DNA from 2 places in the Nocardia sp. NBC_01388 genome. Region 2 is predicted to be linked to the other one. Evidence: predicted binding sites of a transcription regulator. Region 2 holds the regulator's gene; the other holds the start of a gene.

Region 1 (5,983 bases), 260 kb from region 2:
TCATCGAGTCCGATCACCAGCGGCGCGGGGCCGCTGTCGTAACCGAGCTCGGAACCGTAGCCCAAATCAGCTGTGAGCCCATCGCTCTCGCTGAGCGACTTCGCATCGGGCACGAAATCTCCGGCGATGACGATGCTTTCGGGAGCGTTCAGGTCAGCCGACTCCGACAGCTTGGTCGCCGCCTTGCGCAGCGCCTTGGCGATCAGCCGCTCCATCTGCCGCACACCGGCTTCCCGGGTGTAGTTGGCGGCGACCTCACGCAGCGCCTCGTTCGTGATCACGACCTCCTCGCCGGTCAGAGCATTGCGCTCCAACTGACGCGGGATCAGGAAGTCACGGGCGATGGCCACCTTGTCGTCCTCGGTGTAACCGTCGACGGTGATGATCTCCATGCGGTCCAGCAGCGGTCCGGGAATGGTGTCCATGACATTCGCGGTCGCGATGAACAGCACATCGGACAGGTCGAGATCCAGATCCAGGTAGTGATCGCGGAAGGTGTGGTTCTGCGCGGGGTCCAGGACCTCGAGCAGTGCCGCCGCCGGATCACCGCGGAAATCGGAGCCGACCTTGTCGATCTCGTCCAGCAGGACAACGGGATTCATCGAACCCGCCTCCTTCATGGCCCGGACGATGCGCCCCGGCAGCGCGCCGACGTAGGTGCGCCGGTGCCCGCGGATCTCGGCCTCGTCGCGCACGCCACCCAGGGCGACCCGGACGAACTTGCGGCCCAGGGCCCGCGCCACGGACTCACCCAGCGAGGTCTTACCCACACCGGGCGGGCCGACCAGCACCAGCACCGCGCCGGAACCGCGACCGCCCACGACCTCCAGGCCGCGTGCGGCCCGGCGGGCGCGCACCGCCAGGTACTCGACCATGCGGTCCTTGACCTCGTCCAGGCCGTGGTGATCGGCGTCCAGCACCGCGCGGGCCGCCGAGACATCGGTGCTGTCAGCGGTTTTCACGCTGAACGGCAACTCCAGGACGGTGTCCAGCCAGGTGCGGATCCAGCCCGATTCGGGGCTCTGATCGCTGGAACGCTCCAGGCGATCGACCTCTCGCAGGGCAGCCTCGCGAATATTGTCCGGCAGCTCCGCGGTCTCGACCCGGGTGCGGTAATCGTCCGCACCGTCGGGCTCACCCTCGCCCAGCTCCTTGCGAATAGCGTTGAGCTGCTGGCGAAGCAGGAATTCGCGCTGACTCTTCTCGACGCCCTCGCGCACTTCCTCGCTGATCTTCTCGCTGACCTCGGTCTCCGCGATGTGCGTCTTGGTCCAGCCGATCAGCTTGGTCAGACGGGTTGCGGTATCGAGGGTTTCGAGCAGTTCGCGCTTGTCCTCATTGGTCAGGTAGGTCGCCCAGCCGGCCGCGTCGGCAATGGCCGACGGATCGTTCAGCTGATTGACGGCGTCGATGACCTGCCACGCCTCACGGCGCTGCAGCACGGCCACGACAAGCTTCTTGTAATCGGCGGCAAGCTCTCTGGTGCGGCCGTCGGCCTCGGGGAGCTCGACCGGCTCGGCCTCGACCCAGAGCGCCGCGCCCGGACCGGTCACGCCGTGCCCGATCTTCGCGCGCCCCTCGGCCTTCAGCACCGCGGCGGGTGCGCCGCCGCGCATGCGGCCGACCTGTTCGATGGTGGCGACCACGCCGTAGGTGGCGTAGCCCTCGTCCAGGCGCGGCGCGACCAGCACCTGGTTGACCTTGCCCGCCCGCGCGGCATCGATGGCGGCCTGTGCGGACTCGTCCAGCTCGATCGGAACGACCATGCCGGGCAGCACGATCGGATCGGTCAGGAACAGGACCGGCAGGTTCTGTGAATCAGTCACGTCTTCGACCCTTCCAAGATTGAGCGTCTATCACTCAACTCAGGTTGAGCGTTACCTTGTCAACCTCACTACCCCTGGACTAATTCCGCACGCCCGTTCACCCCCAGCGAACGGTCGTTGTATCTTGATTGTCAAGCTAAATTCATACGAACAGGGAGCTCATCCGCATGTCCAGCGACATCGAGGCCCGGCTGGGAGCGGCCGTGCAGGCATATCAGGCATCGGTCGACGACTTCGACCGCGAGCTCGCCCGCCTGATGGGGGTGAACGAGACGGACCTGCGCTGCCTGGAAATCCTGATCGGCGGACAGGACGCGGCGCCCAGTACGCTCGCCGTCCGGCTCGGCCTGACCAGCGGGAGCGTCACCACCATGCTGGATCGGCTGGAGAAGCTCGACTACCTCAGCCGGCATCCACACCCCACCGACCGGCGCAAGACCCTGGTCCGGATCACACCGCGCGCGCTCGAACGCGCCCTCGGGCTGATGGCGCCCTTCCTCGACGACTCCCGCCACATCGTGGCGAAGTACACCCCCGAGCAGCTCGAACTGATCATCGGCTTCCTCGACGCCAGCCGGACCACCCAGAACGAGCACGTCCAGCGGCTACGGGCCATGCCCGATCAGAAAGCTTGACAATCAAGTGACTTGAAGTTCAAGATATATCTGTCGGCGCGGTCGAGATTCCCGCGATCGATATTCGAGAGTTTCAGGTTTCAGGAGGTCGTCACCATGCACGTCATCATCATCGGAGCCGGTACCGGCGGTATGTGCCTGGCGCACGGCCTCCGTCAGGCGAACGTTTCCGTCGCGGTCTACGAGCGCTACGGTTCTCGCAGGGACGGGCTGTACGGCTACCGCGTCGGCCTGGACGCCACCGGCGGGCGCGCGCTCGAGCAGTGCCTGCCGCCGAAGCTGTACGAAACCTTCGTCGCCACCTGCGCCCGGGCGCCGCGCTACTTCAACGTGCTGACCGAGAAGATGCGGACCACGGCCAGCATTACGCTCGGCGAGGCCGGCGACGGGGAGCGTTCGGTCTCCCGCTCCACCCTGCGCCAGGTGCTGTTCACCGGAATGGACGATGTCGTGACGTACGGCAAGGTGTACACGCACTACACCCAGCACCCCAATGGCACAGTCACCGCACACTTTTCGGACGGGACCAGCGCCGAGGGCGATGTGCTCGTCTCGGCGGAGGGCACCCGTTCGGCCATCCGGCAGCAGTACCTGCCGCATGCGGAGATCAAGGACTCCGGCATTACCGCGCTGGCCACGAAAACCCCACTGACACACGAGATTCGGGAGATACTCAGCACCGAGTTCGAACAGGGCATCAACCTCATCTTCGGCAGGGGCGGCATGATGGGCATGCTGCACGTCATGGAGTTTCCCTGGGACGAGAACGGTAAGCCCAAGGCGGGCAAGGACGCTGGGCTCCTCGATGTCTGGGATGGCTTGCAGTACGACAACACTCGCGACTACGTGAACCTCTCGGTGTGGAGTGCGCACGACCACTTCCCCGAAGGCGTCACCGAATTGCGTGGCCGGGAACTCGTGCAGGCGGTGCTGAGCGCGACCAGCGGCTGGGATCCCAAGTTGCGCCGCATGATCGAACTGTCCGATCCGGATGCCGCTTTCCCACTGCGGATTTCGACTTCGGTGCCGATCGACGCGTGGCAGCCGACCAATATCACGCTGCTCGGCGATGCCATTCACACCATGACGCCGGGTCAGGGCGTCGGCGCGAACACCGCGCTGCGCGATGCCGCACTGCTGTGCCGGAAGCTGGTCGCGGCGGCGCGCGGCGAGCAGGAGTTGATCGCCGCGATCGGCGAATACGAGGCCGAGATCGTGCCCTACGGCTTCGCCCGGGTCGCCGATTCACTCGACAACAATGGCACCAGCGCCGACGATCCGCTCTACAGCCCGATCATGGGCCGGTTCGCGCTCTTCGCCGCGCGCCGGTACTTCAGCCTGACCGCCAAGATCCCCGCCCTGCGCCGGAAATTCCTGGCCGACCTGCGGGACTACCGCGACGCGTGAACGGTGACGGGTGTGCCCGGAATATTGTTTCCATGGACATAGTTTCTATGTACAGTAAATATCGGACGCACTTCCGCCACACCCAGGAGTCAGCCATGACCACCGCACCCACACTCACCGGCCAGGACATCGCCGAGGCCGAAGGGGCGGTCACCGCCCTGCTCGAGGCGACGCTCGCCGCCAACGGATTCAGCACCACCAGCAAGGAATACGCCGTGCTGCGCGCACTGGCGACGCGCGGGCCGGTCGCCGTACCGGCCGAATTCCACGCCTATCTGGCCGGGCAGCGGCAACTCGGCATCGATGCGGCGGGCGCGGCCGCACTACTCGGCGGAATGGAAGCCAAGGGGTTCGTCGGCGGTGCCGCCGTGGACGGCCCCGGGCCGGTGGAGCTCACCGCCGCGGGGGCCGCCGAGCTGAAGACCCTGATGCAGACGGTCGGGCCGCTGACCCGGCCCATCTTCGGCGGATCCGATCCGGAGGAGCTTGCCACCGCGCATCGGGTGTTGGCTTCGGTCATCGAGCGGGCGAAGAAGCTCCGCGCGGGACAGGCGCTGTGAAAACGCCTTAACCACAAAGCTATTCGACACCCTCGGGCGCATCGAGGAGTTCCCGCAGCATGGCGGCGAGCTCCGCGGTGCGCCCGCTGTTGTTGCCGCCCAGGGGGGCGGTCAATCGATCCCGCAGGTTGTAGACGAGTTCTATTGTGCGCTCCGCGGTTTCGACACCCGAGTCGGTCAGGGACAGTTCGACCGCGCGCGGGTCGGCGGTGCTGGCGGTGCGCGTGAGCAGTCCGAGCCGTTCGAGAGCGCGCACCAGTTTCGAGATGTAGACGGCGTCGAGACCGGTGAGATCGGCCAGTCGCCGCTGGCTCGGACGGGTGCCGTCCCTGGTCAGGCCGTAGAGCGGGGCCAGCACCGAGTACTGGGCCTGGGTGAGTCCGTAGGGCGCGAGGGCGCGGTCGAGGGTGGCGCGCCAGCGGGTCGACAGCCGCCAGACCAGGTAGCCGACGTTCGCGCCCACTTCATCCTCGGTATCCGCGTTCTCCATGCCCGCCACGCCGGACAGTTTATATGGCAACTATCCGGCCCGGATCGATCGAAAATTGAGGGGTTGACGACGTTGGCTAAAGCGATTAGCTTTATGGCTATTGCAGTTAGCTTTAACGAGGAGAGAACAACATGACCGAGTACATCGACATCGACGGCGGCCGGATCGCTTACGACTCGATCGGCGAGGGACCGCTGGTGGTGCTCTCGCACGGCATCGGCGACAGCCGCAAGGCCTTCCGCTTCCTGGCACCGCAGCTCGCGGCGGCCGGGTACCGGGTGGTCAGCGCGGATCTGCGCGGACACGGCGAATCGAGCATGGACTGGCCGTCCGAGACCGGCAAGGAAGCCATCAGCCGGACCGACGTGGCGAACGATCTGCTCGGCCTCGTCGCCGGACTGAACAGCGGGCCCGCGATCCTGGTGGGGCACTCCATCTCCGGCGGGGCCGTGACCATCGCGGCGGCGAAGTCGCCCGAGCTGGTGCGGGCCATTGTCGAAATCAACCCGTTCACCCTGGAGCAGAAGGTGAATATCGGTGCGCTGATCACCAATTCGCGGCACCGCCGCGGCATGGTCCCGCTCATGGGCACCATGATCTTCAAGAGCATCAACCAGTGGTTGAAGTACCTCGACGTGGCCTACCCGACCAAGCCCGCCGACTACGACCAGTACATGGCCGACCTCGCCGCCAAGCTGCGCGAGCCGGGCCGCATGGCCGAATTCATGAAGACCGGTAAGTCGACCCCGGCCGATGCGCAGGCGCAGCTGCCGAACGTGACCCAGCCGGCGCTGATCATCATGGGCACCGCCGATCCGGACTTCCCGAGCCCCGAGGCCGAGGGCAAGGCCGTCATCGCCGCACTGCCCGCCGGGCTGGGCAGCCTGGGCCTGATCGAGAACGGCGGCCACTACCCTCATGCACAGCTGGCTGATCAGACCGCAGCCCTGATCCTGCCGTTCCTGAAGGAGCATGCGTAGTGCCTAGAGTCGGGCTCAGCAAGACCGATGTCGTCGCGGCGGGCGCCGCGCTCGCCGACGACGTGGGTTTCGCGAACCTGGCGCT
Region 2 (5,983 bases):
CCCACGGCGATGGATATGCAGCCCAAGCGGCTGATGACGGCCATTCAGTACGTGCTCGACAATCTGGAGGACTGGGACCGCGCACAGCGTTTCCTGGAACAACTCGCGCGTGACCATCGCAAATATGGAGTAGAAGCAGCGCATTACGACATTGCCGGTCGTGCGCTGCTCTCCGCGTTCCGCTCCTACAACGGAGTGGCGAACTGGAGCCGGCAGCTGGAGGCGGGATGGCGGGACATCACCATTCTGATCTCGGCGTCGATGGCCATAGGAGCCAATTCCGATAAGTCGCAACCCTATTGGGAGGCGACGGTGGTCGGCCACCGCCGGGTGGTCGACGATCTGGCCATCGTGCGGCTGCAATCGGATACGCCGATCCCCTATCAGGCGGGCCAGTACGTACCGGTGGCGATTCCGCAGCGGCCGAAGATGTGGCGATACCTGTCCCCCGCCATTCCCACCAATCCGTACGGTGAGATCGAATTCCACGTCCGCAAGGTGCGCACCGGCTGGGTGAGCCCGGCCATCATCAATGAGACCAAGGTCGGCGATCGCTGGATGATCGCCTCCCCGCTGGGCGGTCTGCACGTGGATCTGCGCAGTCGCCGCGATGTGCTCATGATCAGCTCGGGCACCGGTATCGCGCCGATCCGCGCACAGCTGATCGAGATGGGCCGCCGCGGTATCAATCCGCGGGTGCACCTGTTCATGGGCGGGCGCTATCCCTGCGATCTGTACGACGTCGAGAACATGTGGCAGCTCTCGCAGAGCAATCCGTGGTTGACGGTGATTCCGGTCTGCGAGAACGAGACCAATCCGTGGTGGCATCCGTACGCGCCCGCCGATCCGCCGTTCGGTATGCACCGGCGGCTGATCGGTAATCTGGGTGCGGTGGTGGCCAGCTTCGGCGCATGGGCGGATCGGCAGATCCAGATCGCCGGTTCGGCGCGCATGATCGCCGATACCAAGCGGGCACTGCTCGCGGTGGGCACCCCGGAGTCGGCCATCGCCTGCGATCCGGTGTGAGCGGGCCCCGGCCGCCGATCGGGGCGAATATGGTTGCAGTGCAAGGTGTGTGGATGATCAGGAGAATGCGGTGACCCTCGGCCCGGACGATACCGGCCCCATCAGGATCGGCGAGACCGCCGAGTGGACGGCCACGGTGGTCGGCGCGCACCGCCTGCGCGAGGATCTCGCGGTGGTCCGGCTGATCGGCGAATTCGTACCCTTCGCGCCCGGCCAGTCGGTGGAGGTGCGCACGCCGCAGCACCCGAATATGGTGCGCCGCCTCTATCCCGCGCTGCCGCCCTCGCTCGACGGCAAGCTGGAATTCCACATCCGCACCGTCCCCGGCGGCTGGTGCAGCGGTTCCCTGGTCTCGGACACCCGGACCGGTGACGAATGGCGCATCAGCGCACCCGCCGGTTGGCTGGCCGTGGACGAGGCGGCCACCGAGGTGGTCATGCTCGCCGACAGTGTCGGACTGGCCCCCATGCGCGCACTACTGCTGGACATTTCGCGTCGCGAGACGCCGCCGCGCACCCATCTGTTCGTGGCCGGCAGATACCCTCGCGACCTCTACGCCGACGATATGCTGCACCTGATGGCCAATGAACTACCTTGGCTCACAGTGCTTCCCGTGGTGCTGGACGAAGACAATCCGGACTGGACCGACCACTGGTACGAAGCCTGCCGGGTGGATATCGGATTCGAGCCGGAGGAGTTGCTGCCCGGCACCCTGGCGGAGATCGTCACCCGCTTCGCACCGCTGGACCATCAGCACATCGTGGTGTGCGGCAATACCGCTGCCGTGCATTCGGCTGTGGAACGGCTCGTCGCTACCGGGACGGCTCCGGAAGCCATTCGCTACGAAGGGTTTTGAGCCGCTCGCACGGCCGTGAACGTTCGGTACCCGCACCGAACGTTTGGTACCCCGCACCGCTGCCCGAAGACCGACAGCGGCGCGGGGGCTTGGGGGCCCGCGTCAGAACAGCGGGTCGTGGCGGATGTTCTCGGTGGAGGTACCCGCCGCCATGAGACGGAACTTGGTGGTCTGCACCATCGAGGGCGACCCGACGATCTGCACGTCGCGATCCTCCCAGGACCCGAAACCGGCGACTATCTTGCCGATCTGGCCGACCCGGCGCGGTTGCAGACCCGGATGTTCCTGAGGCTCACTGGAATTGGTGAGCTGCCACCAGGGATTCTCATCGCTCTCGGTGACCGGGGTGACGGTGAGCCACTTGTTGGCCAGCGCGAGCTGACTGAGAATTTCGAGGTCGTAGAGGTCGCAGGGGTAGTGACCGCCCACGAACAGATCGACCTTCGGATTGGACCGGCGCTGCGTCATGGCCATGAGTTGTGCACGGAGCGGGGCGATTCCGGTGCCGCAGGCGATCATCAGCATTTTGCGGCGGGTATTGCGCGGGACGCCGAGTCCGCCGAGCGATGATCCGATCAGCCAGTGTTCGCCGACCTTGGTGTGGCCGACCATGGCCGGGCTGACCCAGCCGCCGGTGACGCCGCGCACATGGAATTCGATCTCGCCGCCGGCATTGGCGGGGATGGCCGGGGAGAGATACCGCCACATCCGCGGGCGGGACGGGATCTGCACACTCATGTACTGCCCGGCCGCGTACTGCATCGGCTGATCCAGCTTGAGGCGCACGATGGCGAGATTGCGCAGTACCTCACGATGTTCGATGACGGTGCCGGTCCACACCGGCGGGGCGCTTTCCTTCTCGGCCGCGCCCATCATGGTGCCGGCGATGACGCCGAGCCCCTCGTCCCAGGCGCTGTCGACCTCATCGGTCCACATCTCGGTACCCGCGTAGGCCTGCATGGCCGTCTTCAGGGATTTGCCCACGGCCGCATAGTGTTCGGGCACCACCCCGTATTTGCGGTGGTCGCGGCCGAGCTGAGCGAGGAAGGGCAGCAACTTGTCCGGCTCCTCCAGCCGGTCGACCACATAGGCGATCGCTTTCACCAACCTGTCGCGCTGGGCATCCAGCGCGGCGGGGAAGAAATCCCGCACTTGGGGATACTCCGTGAAGAGAATGGCGTAGAACGAACGAGCGAGCTTTTCAGGGCCACCGTCTTCCGCAGCAACCGACTTGAACGTCGTTCTAATCAATGCGACGGTCCGCGAATCCATTTGTGTCACAACCCCATTTCGCACTCGAACACAGCCCGGGCCGGTGAGTGCAGTGCTGCGGGACACTCGACAGCTGCCGTTGCTGAGCAAGTGTAGGCGAGGTTTGCCAGCAACGGAACGGGACGTTTCAACTATGTGCCTGTAATTCCCTAAAAACGAACAAGCAACAAGCAAACTGCCCGGAAAACAGACTGTTCAACTGGGAATCACCGTGGGACACGGGGTTTCACACGTCGAATCTGGGACATTCGTTTTGCAAGACTCAGAAAAGGAGCGATCCTCCCGCAACCTCGATGGCTACCGAAAGGCGTTGCGATATAAGGACAAAACTCTCAATCGGAAGATATTAGCAACCGGCCGGTCTGTATTTAATACTCCACCAGAGTTATCCACAATCTTTCACTTACACAAGGAAACTCAGCACATTGCCTGCAACAAAGAAAAACAGCGCCCCGATCACGGGACGCTGTTCCTTCTCTCCGGGGCCCGGGGACATGGTCCCCGGAAATCCCTCACACCGCACCGGTCAGGTGCGGCGGTGACGCGGTTGCCACACGACCAGCGCCGTACTGCGCTGCGGCGGACTCAGATCCGGGCGGTAGCCCGACCGGAGCCTGTCCACTTCGGCGCCCAGTTCGGCAACTCGCTGCTGCAGCTGCTCGACCTGATTGGTGAGTTCGATGATCCGTTTGATGCCCGCCAGGTTGACGCCCTCGTCCTGGGACAGCCGCTGCACCTCGCGGAGCAACTGCACATCCCGGTCCGAGTAGCGCCGGCCGCCGCCCGAAGTACGTTGCGGCGACACCAGACCCAGCCGGTCATAGGTACGCAGCGTCTGGGCGTGCATGCCCGCCAGCTGCGCAGCCACCGAGATCAGGAAGTACTGGGCCTCGGCGGCCTGTTTCGGATCGGGATTCATCACGCACCTGCCCAGCCGGCTCGTGGATCGAAACCACTGGTCTTCTCCGCCTCCGCATAGCGCCGCAGCGCCTCGGTGGCCTCGTCGTCCAGTTTCTGCGGAATCGCGACCTTGACGGTCACGAGCAGATCACCCGCGACGCCGTCGCGCTTGGGCACACCGCGTCCGCGCACGCGCAGGGTACGGCCGTCGGCGGTGCCCGGGGGCACCTTGACGCCGACGCGTCCCTCCAGCGTGGGCACGGAAACCGTTGTCCCCAGCACCAGTTCGCTGTAACTGACCGGCAGCACCAGGGTCAGGTCGTCGCCATTGCGGCCGAAGACCTTGTCCTGGCTGACGTGCACGGCGACGAAGAGGTCACCGGGCGGCGCACCGCGCAGTCCCGCTTCGCCCTGGCCCGCCAACCGGATTCGCTGACCATCACGCACCCCCGGGGGAATGCGCACGGTGATGGTCCGGGTCCGGTTCTGGATACCGCTGCCATGGCAGTCGACGCACGGGTCGTCGATGATCGACCCGGTGCCCCGGCAGTCCTCACACGGCTCGCTGAATCCGAACGCACCCTGATTCCGGCTGACCACTCCGGATCCGTTGCAGTGCGGGCAGACCCGCGGGCTGGTGCCCGGCTTGGCGCCACTGCCGTGGCAGGTGGTGCAGGCCGCCGGACTGGTCATGCGCAGCGGAACCGTCACACCCTGGGCGGCCTCGCGGAAGCCCAGTGTCGTCTCGGTTTCCACATCGCTGCCGCGCCGAGGGCGCGAGGAGGTGCGGGTCCCGCCGCGATTGAACAGTCCGCCGAGCAGATCGCCCAGCCCACCGTCGCCCGCGCCGGCTCCGGCCGTCTGCCCGCCGAAGATATCGCCCAGGTTGAAGTCGCCGGAGAATCCGCCGGGCTGGCCGTAGCCACCACCACCGCCGGGCGAGAAGCCGCCGCGGCCGAAACCGCCGTTGGCGAAGAGCTTTCGCGCCTCGTCGTACTCCTTGCGCTTCTCCGGATCGGACAGCACGGCATGCGCCTCGCTGACGACCTTGAACCGCTCCTCCGCCTTGGCGTCACCCGGGTTCTTGTCCGGATGCAGATCACGGGCGAGCTTGCGGTACGCCTTCTTGATCTCTTCCTGGGTCGCGCCGGAGGCGATACCCAGCTCCTTGTAGAAGTCCTTTTCGAGCCACTCCCGGTTCACCGGGCATCTCCTCCTTCCAGATTCCTCGAGGTCGGCATCCCGTATGGGACCGACGTGGTGGCCCCATACGGGGCCGCCACCGTATTAGGCGCCAGCGGCATCGGGGCCGGCGTTCGTCGAATCCGATGCGGCCGAGCCGTTCAGATCTGCCACCCCGTCGGTGACGCCGACCAGCGCGTGGCGCAGGACGCGGTCGCCGAAGCGGTAACCCTTGCGCATGACCATGCCGATCACCGGGTCGTGCCCGGAGCCCTCGTGCTGCACGGCCTCGTGCAGGGTCGGGTCGAAAGGCTCGCCCTCCGAACCGAAGTCCTCGAGGCCCTGCTTCTGCAGGGCGGTGACCAGTTTGTCGGCAACGGACTTGAGCGGTCCGTTGTCCAGGTCGCCGTGTGCGCGGGCGCGGTCGAGATCGTCGAGCACGGCCAGCAGTTCGCTGACGACCGTCGCCTTGGCATTGTCGATGGTGGCCTTGCGGTCCCGTTCGACGCGGCGGCGGTAGTTGGCGTATTCGGCGGTGAGCCGCTGCAGATCGTTGGTGCGCTCGGCGAGCTCGGCGGTGATGGTGTCGGCGAGCGAATCCTCGCTCATGGCAACATCATCCGCGGCCGAGGCCGAGGCGAATCCGTCCGCCGCGGCCGGGCCGCCCTCACCCGAGACCGTGATCGGTTCTTGTTCCGGGTTCGGGTTCGTCACTTCTTCTCCGGCTCCTCGACGACCTCGGCGTCG

What was found. The regulator HspR, encoded in region 2, represses chaperone genes until heat shock. The targets are predictions, from matches to a motif close to ANNTGAGTNNNNNNNACTCANNT.
Region 1: the regulator HspR is predicted to act here: its motif matches at 1,844-1,866, upstream of lon (endopeptidase La).

The regions. Positions count from the first base shown of each region.
Region 1 covers NZ_CP109553.1:6,622,733-6,628,715, reverse strand. The annotation lists gene lon (endopeptidase La) at 1-1,766, opposite strand, end outside; gene OG716_RS31835 (MarR family winged helix-turn-helix transcriptional regulator) at 1,994-2,461, shown strand; gene OG716_RS31830 (FAD-dependent oxidoreductase) at 2,558-3,868, shown strand; gene OG716_RS31825 (hypothetical protein) at 3,964-4,428, shown strand; gene OG716_RS31820 (MarR family winged helix-turn-helix transcriptional regulator) at 4,448-4,918, opposite strand; gene OG716_RS31815 (alpha/beta hydrolase) at 5,050-5,898, shown strand; gene OG716_RS31810 (TetR/AcrR family transcriptional regulator) at 5,898-5,983, shown strand, end outside.
Region 2 covers NZ_CP109553.1:6,884,035-6,890,017, reverse strand. The annotation lists gene OG716_RS32960 (FAD-binding oxidoreductase) at 1-1,026, shown strand, start outside; gene OG716_RS32955 (FAD-binding oxidoreductase) at 1,097-1,882, shown strand; gene OG716_RS32950 (globin domain-containing protein) at 1,985-3,154, opposite strand; gene OG716_RS32945 (heat shock protein transcriptional repressor HspR) at 3,681-4,073, opposite strand; gene dnaJ (molecular chaperone DnaJ) at 4,073-5,257, opposite strand; gene grpE (nucleotide exchange factor GrpE) at 5,342-5,950, opposite strand; gene dnaK (molecular chaperone DnaK) at 5,947-5,983, opposite strand, start outside.